DNA from 3 places in the Deinococcus roseus genome. Region 1 is predicted to be linked to each of the others. Evidence: riboswitches for the same ligand, from Rfam matches in the RefSeq annotation. Region 1 holds a riboswitch; each other region holds the start of a gene.
The links. A riboswitch is a leader RNA that binds a small molecule or an ion and turns the genes downstream of it on or off. The one in region 1 is predicted to bind cyclic di-GMP.
Positions count from the first base shown of each region.

Region 2: linked by a shared signal. The riboswitch ahead of IEY52_RS06540 (hypothetical protein) and the one ahead of IEY52_RS21895 (S8 family peptidase) in region 1 are both predicted to bind cyclic di-GMP.
Region 3: linked by a shared signal. The riboswitch ahead of IEY52_RS06555 (hypothetical protein) and the one ahead of IEY52_RS21895 (S8 family peptidase) in region 1 are both predicted to bind cyclic di-GMP.

Region 1 covers NZ_BMOD01000026.1:16,261-18,459, reverse strand. The annotation lists gene IEY52_RS21895 (S8 family peptidase) at 1-1,022, opposite strand, end outside; cyclic di-GMP riboswitch class II at 1,116-1,199, opposite strand; gene kynU (kynureninase) at 1,382-2,199, opposite strand, start outside.
Region 2 covers NZ_BMOD01000003.1:234,086-236,284, reverse strand. The annotation lists gene IEY52_RS06540 (hypothetical protein) at 1-1,055, opposite strand, end outside; cyclic di-GMP riboswitch class II at 1,124-1,207, opposite strand; gene IEY52_RS06535 (transglutaminase TgpA family protein) at 1,256-2,199, opposite strand, start outside.
Region 3 covers NZ_BMOD01000003.1:238,461-240,659, forward strand. The annotation lists gene IEY52_RS06545 (hypothetical protein) at 1-168, shown strand, start outside; gene IEY52_RS06550 (hypothetical protein) at 214-660, shown strand; cyclic di-GMP riboswitch class II at 769-854, shown strand; gene IEY52_RS06555 (hypothetical protein) at 1,045-1,569, shown strand; gene IEY52_RS06560 (hypothetical protein) at 1,664-2,140, shown strand.

The DNA.
Region 1 (2,199 bases):
AGGGCCAGGGCACCTGTGACCACCGGAGCACTGAAGCTGCTGCCCGTGGCAAGCACCACACGCCCTCCAGGATAGGCGCTGAACATGTTGACACCGGGGGCCAGGATTTCATTGCCCTGGTTGTTCCAGCTGACACTGCTGCCATCCTGGTTCACACTGCCCACGCTGAGGCCGGAGAGGTCCAGCAGCGGATCGCTGCCAAATTGCAGGGCTGGAGCCAGGGGTTTGCTGGCGCCATCGTTGCCTCCAGAGGCCACCATCAGTACTTTCTTGCTGGCAGCGTAGAGCATGGCGGTGTACACACTGGAGGTGAGCTGATCGGTGCCAACACTCAGGTTGATGACCTGCGCCCCGTTGTTGGTGGCATCATAGATGGCTTTGGCCACATCTCTGGAGCGGCCCGAGCCGTCTTCATTGATCACGCGGTACACCTGGATGTTGGCTCTGGGGGCAATTTGCCGGATCAGACCTGCCACTGCAGTGCCGTGGCCGTAGGCAACATCACTGTCAGAGCCTTCTTCACTGGCGTTGTTGTCCCAGTCCAGGTAATCCCAGGCAGATTTCACTCCACCTTGCAGCATGGGGTGGTTGAAGTCCACACCTGTGTCAATCAGGGCCACATTCACATTCAGACCCAGATTGGGGGCCAGCGCCTGGGCTTTGTCCAGTTTGATCATTTTGAAAGCATTGGAATTCTCAGGAGCAGGCTGGAAAACCCCTTCGATCCACCAGCCGATGCCTCCAATCCACCATTTGACGGCACTGATCCACCAGCCCAGACCCTGGTTCCACCAGACCACGCCCTGGTTCCACCAGGTCACTCCATTGGTTTGATAGGTGCTTTTGTCGGCCAGGGTGACATCAAACACGTCGGCAGCCCCGAGTTTGCTGATGTCAGGGCTCTGAATTTCAGTGTGGGTTTCAGGGGCAGCCACAGGAGCAGGGGTCTGACTGCAAGAGGCCAGGGTCAGCAGCAAGGTGGTGAAAAGGGTCAGGCGTTTCAGAACAGAAGTGTGTGACATGGTCACGTCCCTCCTAGGCTCCCGAGATTCGAGAGAGGGCATCCGCAAAGCAGATGCATGCAAGCCACGGTGATGTTTTCAAACATCACTGCGGCGGCCAATAGCCGGTCGCACCACTGACTCCACCCTTCCCAGGTGCCCGCATACAGGAAAGGTTTCAACGTCTCTATCAGGCAGAGGGTTTGGCTCTGTGCTGATCTGCCCTAAGTATGACAAAAAAAGCCCTTTAACGTCAATCCACACGTCAAAAACGCTTTTTCCCGAATACCAAAAATGCCCTCCAATACGGGAAATTCCTGACCCTTTAGATTTTCTGTACAGCTTGCTCAAACATGCTCAGTTTGGCTTCAGAAAATCGCTCACACCACCCGGGTTTCCTGCTGCCTGAACTGCTGGTAAGAGCCACTGTCCAGCAGTTCCCTCAGCACCAGTACGGTCTTTTCCAGCTCCTCCTCGGTGTTGTAAAAAGCCACCGGAGCCATGCGCAACAAATCCGGGGTCCTGAAATCCGGCACAATTCCCCTGCTTCTGAGCGCCAGACTGAGCAGCCTGGCATCAGGGTGCTGCACGCTGACATGCCCCCCCCGGTGCTCTGCTTTTCTGGGGGTCACCACTTTCAATTCGGGGGTGTGCTGGTCCAGCAGGGCCATGAAATGTTCGGTGAGCTCCAGCGAACGTGCCCGGATGTCCTGCATGCCCACTTTCTGGAACGCCTCAAGTGCCCCTTCCAGGCCAGCCAGCGCCAGAATGCTGGGGGTGCTGATCTGGTACGCCCCTGCTCCATGCTCCGGGGTAAAATGCTGGTGCATCTCGAAGGTGCTGGATTTCTGGTGTCCCCACCACCCCCGCAGTCCGGGCAGCTTTGCAAAGTGCTTCTGGTGCACAAAAAGACCGCCAGGAGCCCCCGGACCTGCATTCAGGTACTTGTAGCTGCACCACACCGCAAAATCCACACCCCAGTCGTGCAACTGGTGGGGCACAGATCCTGCAGAGTGCGCAGCATCCACCCCCAGCACAATGCCTTTCTCCCGGGCAAGGCTGGCGTACTGCCCGATGTCCAGCAACTGACCACTGGCGTACAGCACCGTGGGGAGCAGCACCAGCGCCACATCGTCCTGAAAAGCAGCTCTGATGTCTTCCTCTTCCAGGGTGTAGCCATCCCTGGAGGGAATCAGGC
Region 2 (2,199 bases), on a different contig from region 1:
CTGTGGGCAGCCACCGACCAGTAAAGCTGTTCTTCCCGACCAGCAGATTTTGCACCCAGACGCAAACTGGTGGTGCGGGTGCCCCATCCTGCACCCACCTGCAGGCCGCTCAGGGGTTCACCACTGATGTACAGGCCTTCACCTGCACTGCCTGCCACACCAGAAGCAGGACCCGCACCGTAATTGACTGTAGTCTTGCCCACACCCCCCAGCAAACTGGGGCTTTGCAGGGCGGTGCCCTTCAGGGCCACTGCTGCAGACAGCCGCACACTTTCGCTGAGGTTGGCCTCTGCACGCAACTGGGTGCCCACAGGCTGCCCGGATTCTGTGCCAGCAGACATCTGGATTTTCACCCGGTAAGGGGCGTCTGTGCCCTTGACCCCTTTCAGCAGGATTTTCTTGCGGAGGGTGCTGGTGGGGGTCAGCAAACCGATTTCCAGCGTCTGGTCGGTGGCCTGGGTGGGGATGGGCAAATTGATGGTCCGTGCCGCGCCCGGGGCCAGCTCAAAGTCGGGAACCGCCTGCAAAGCCAGACTCAATTCCACATGGATGTGCGCTGGAATCACCCCGGTGTTGTGAATGTGAATGGGCACCTGCACGGTGTATCCCGGCAGGGTGGTGACCCCCTCTGGCACCTGCACTTCCAGTCGGACCCGTGGGGGAAGCTGCAAGACCACCTCCACCTGCTCTTTGCCCTGTGGCCCTGTGACATCGAAAACCAGAACCAGTCGGGTCAGGTCGCTGTCTCCCGTGACCTGCACACTGATGGGCAAAATGGGATTCTGGCTGGCAGACAGTTTTTTAGGGTGGTTGATCCTGAACCCTGCAGGCGGGCCCTGCTGCAACTCGCCTTCAGATTTCCAGCCCTGTAAGACCACAGACAGGGTTTGTCCTTTGAGGGTGGTGGGCAAAGGCACCATCAACTGGGTGGCCTGCTGGTTTTGCAACAGCAGTGGAAGGTCCACCTGGACAGCCTGACCCTGACCCGACAAGCACACGACTGCTCCCATCAGGGCAGCCGTCAAAAGGGTTCGGAAAGGGGTCAGGTGGGTCATGGTGTGCGTCACATTCCTTTGCGGGCAAAGGCAGACCGAGCATGAAACCACGCAGCAGAAGTTGCCGAAGGGATCAAGGCCGGTCGCACCACTGGCTCCTCCTGTGCCAGGTGCCCGGATACAGCACAGGAATCAACGCCTCCTCTTCCCCCTCATCTTACTTTTGCATTCTGACCAAAACCTCACTGAAAGCGGGTCTCTCAGGGCTTCAGTCGGAACTGCTGCACCTGTCGCTGAAAAGCCCTGCGCTGTTCTGGTGAGGGGGCCGCCCCATACCGCAATTCCTGATACAGCTCGGCAATGGAGAGGATGGTGTCAGCCGCTTCCGGGTGGGCCGCTGCCATCTGCACGGCATAGGTTCCGACCGGTTCTGCAGGTTCAGGCGGCCTGCTCAAACGACGGACAAAACGCTCGAAGACCCGCTGCAAATCGTCTGCATGCTGCACGGAGGGTTTTCTTTTGTACACCAGGAAAAACACAGCAACAGCAACCAGCACAACCAGCACCAGTGCGGTGCCCAGGGTGCCCAGCAAATTCACCAGGGCCTGCTGCTGGGTCAGGTTGTATCCGATGATCCACTGGTCCCACAGGAACTGCAGGGAGTCCAGCCGCAGCTGCAACTGGGTCAACCAGGAATTTTCTCCTCTGGCCACTGCAGGCAAAAAATCAGCATTTTGCAGGCTGGAAGCCAGTCCCTGCGTCAGGCGGGTGGGTGCAACGGCCGCAGTGGGGTCCACCCGGATCCAGCCTTTGCCTTCCAGCCACACCTCCACCCAGGCATGGGCGTCTGTCTGGCGCACAATGTAATACCCTCCATTCTGGTTGGGGTGCCCGCCCAGATAGCCTCCCACCACCCGTGCTGGAACCCCGGCTGCACGCATCAGGAAGGCAAATGCACCTGCAAAATGCTCACAGAACCCCTGCCGTGTGCCAAACAACAAATCGTCCAGCATGTTGGGACCAGACAGCTCTGGAGGGGTCAGGGTGTATTTGAAACCTCCATTGCGGAAAAAATCCAGGGCTGCCTCCATGCGGGCTTCTGGGTCCAGTGCGGTCCAGCTGTGGGCCAGGGTGCGGGTTCTGGGGTTGCCCTCTGCTGGGAGTTGCAGCTCAGCCTGCAAGCGAACAGGATCTTCATCCCGAC
Region 3 (2,199 bases), on a different contig from region 1:
AAAACGGTGGAAAGCCAGATGGCTTCGGTGTTGCTGCCCGGTTTGACCGTGGATCTCAGCCTTCCCATCAAAGACAAGCTGGCTGCAGGAACTTACGGGGTCTTTGCCACCCTGACCTATGGCAAAGATGAACAGGTGGAGATGGCTGGGAGCCTCGAGGTGCCCTGAGCCTGGTGCACCAGCAGAAAATCTGGGTTTCTGAAAGGAAGAGAGATGCTGAAAAAATGGACGGTTCTGCTGCTGTGCTGGGCACCTCTGGCGAGTGCAAGTTCTTCCAGCACCAGCATTGGGGTGGGTGCCCTGAGGCCCCTCTCCCTGGATGCAGACATGCCAGAAGTTATCCTCAGCACCCCTTCTGGAGACAGCATCTTCTTTCAGCCTGTGGCTGGACAGCAGGCCCTGACCCCTGGTGAAACCTACACCCAGAGCGTCACCCTGCAGATGCAGCCTCCAGAAAATGCACCATCCACCCAGAGCAGCACGCTGTCCCTGGCCACACCTCAGGTTTCGGGTTACCATTTTGCCTGCAAGATCAATGGTCAGCTGGTGACTTCTGCGGCCCTGGGAGGGTCCGTCAAACTGGAATTCATTGTTCAGGTGCAGGAAGGGGTCAGGGCACCCCTTTCAGGTCAGATTGTTGCCACCATCACCAGCAACTGACACACGCAACAGGGGGTTTTGAACCCAGACCAATCAGAAGTGACAGCAAGGTGATCAAAGCATGGGTGCTGTAAGAACTGTGTCAGAGATCACCCTTATACTGAAATCACAACTCAAGGAAGCGATGACTCCTGTGGCCTTATCCGGGCACCTTGGTACAGGACGAGCCAGTGGTGCGACCGGCCTTCAGCACAACCATCCTCCATTGCGAGAGGGGTTCCCCGTGGCCGTGTCACTGTCAAGTGCACGGTCTTTTTTTGACAAGGAGTTTCAAGACCACAGCAAAACGCCAACAGCACACCAGATCGCTGGTTTGCGCCTCCGTCTTGAATGCCAGCCGTTGCTGGATTCTTCGTCCTTCTCTTTTGCCACAAGGAGCCCAACATGCGTCAACTGACCCACATCCTCACCGCTGCTGCCCTGCTGTCCTCCGCCGCTTTCGCTGCCAGCTCCAACACCTCCGTGTCCACCTCTGCCACCAAACCTGCTGTTGCCCTGGGTGCCCTGAGCGCTGTGAACGGCAGCGATGGAGCCGTCGCCAGCATCTCCTTCGGCAGTGGAGCATTGACCAAAAACCAGGAAACCGATGCCAGCAGCCTGCTGAAATTCAAACTGGCCAGCTATGACAATGCCGTCTCCGGTCAGAGCTTCACCCTTTCCTTCGGTCTGCCTTCCGTGACCGGCTACACTTTCAAATACAAACTGGACGGTGCGGGCACCTCTTCTTCCGTGGCCAACCTGACTGGCACCCTGGCTGCAGGAAGCAGCAGCAGTGCAGTGTACGTGGGCAGTGGTGCTGCCGCTGCTGACAATGCCAGCGCCACCAGTGTGCTGTTCACCGTGACGGCAGATGGAACCGCCAGCACCGATTTGTCGGGCAACATCACCGTCACCATCACCGCCAACTGAGCCAACTGATCTTCTCAGAAAGGTCCACACAGACAGGGGTATCATGCTTCTGTCTGTGTTTTCTTTTCCCCTGAAACCTGTTGTGAAAGGTACCATGAAAACAGCATTGCGACTCCTGCTGTTTCACCTCTGCGGGTGGTCTGTGGCCCAGGCCCAGGCCATTACGGTTCAACTCATGACCGATGAACCCACGCCCCATGTCCTGAACGCCGATTATCAGATGGGACAGACCAACATTTACACCTTTGTGTACGGTCCGCGTTTTCTGGTGAAAGTGTCTTATGGTGGGGCAGACAACCTCAGCCTGTCCCTGGTTGTCTCTGGAGGTCAGCCGGATTATGACCTGGTCTGGCAGGCAGATGGAGATGGGGCTCCCAGAACCTTTGATGTGCAACTGGGCCCCAGTGCCACAGGCCTCTCCGGGACTGCCAGCGATCTGTACTACCGCAACGATGGCACCCTGCAGGCTTTCTCGGGGCAGGCCACCCGTTACCAGATTGGGGTGCGGGCCACCAGAAACGCGTCGGTGGACCTGGAAACCGATGTGGTGCTCACGGTCACCCTCAACTGAAGGAACCCCAACACACAAAACACAAACAGCCCGGAAGATTCCGGGCTGTTCTTTTTGAG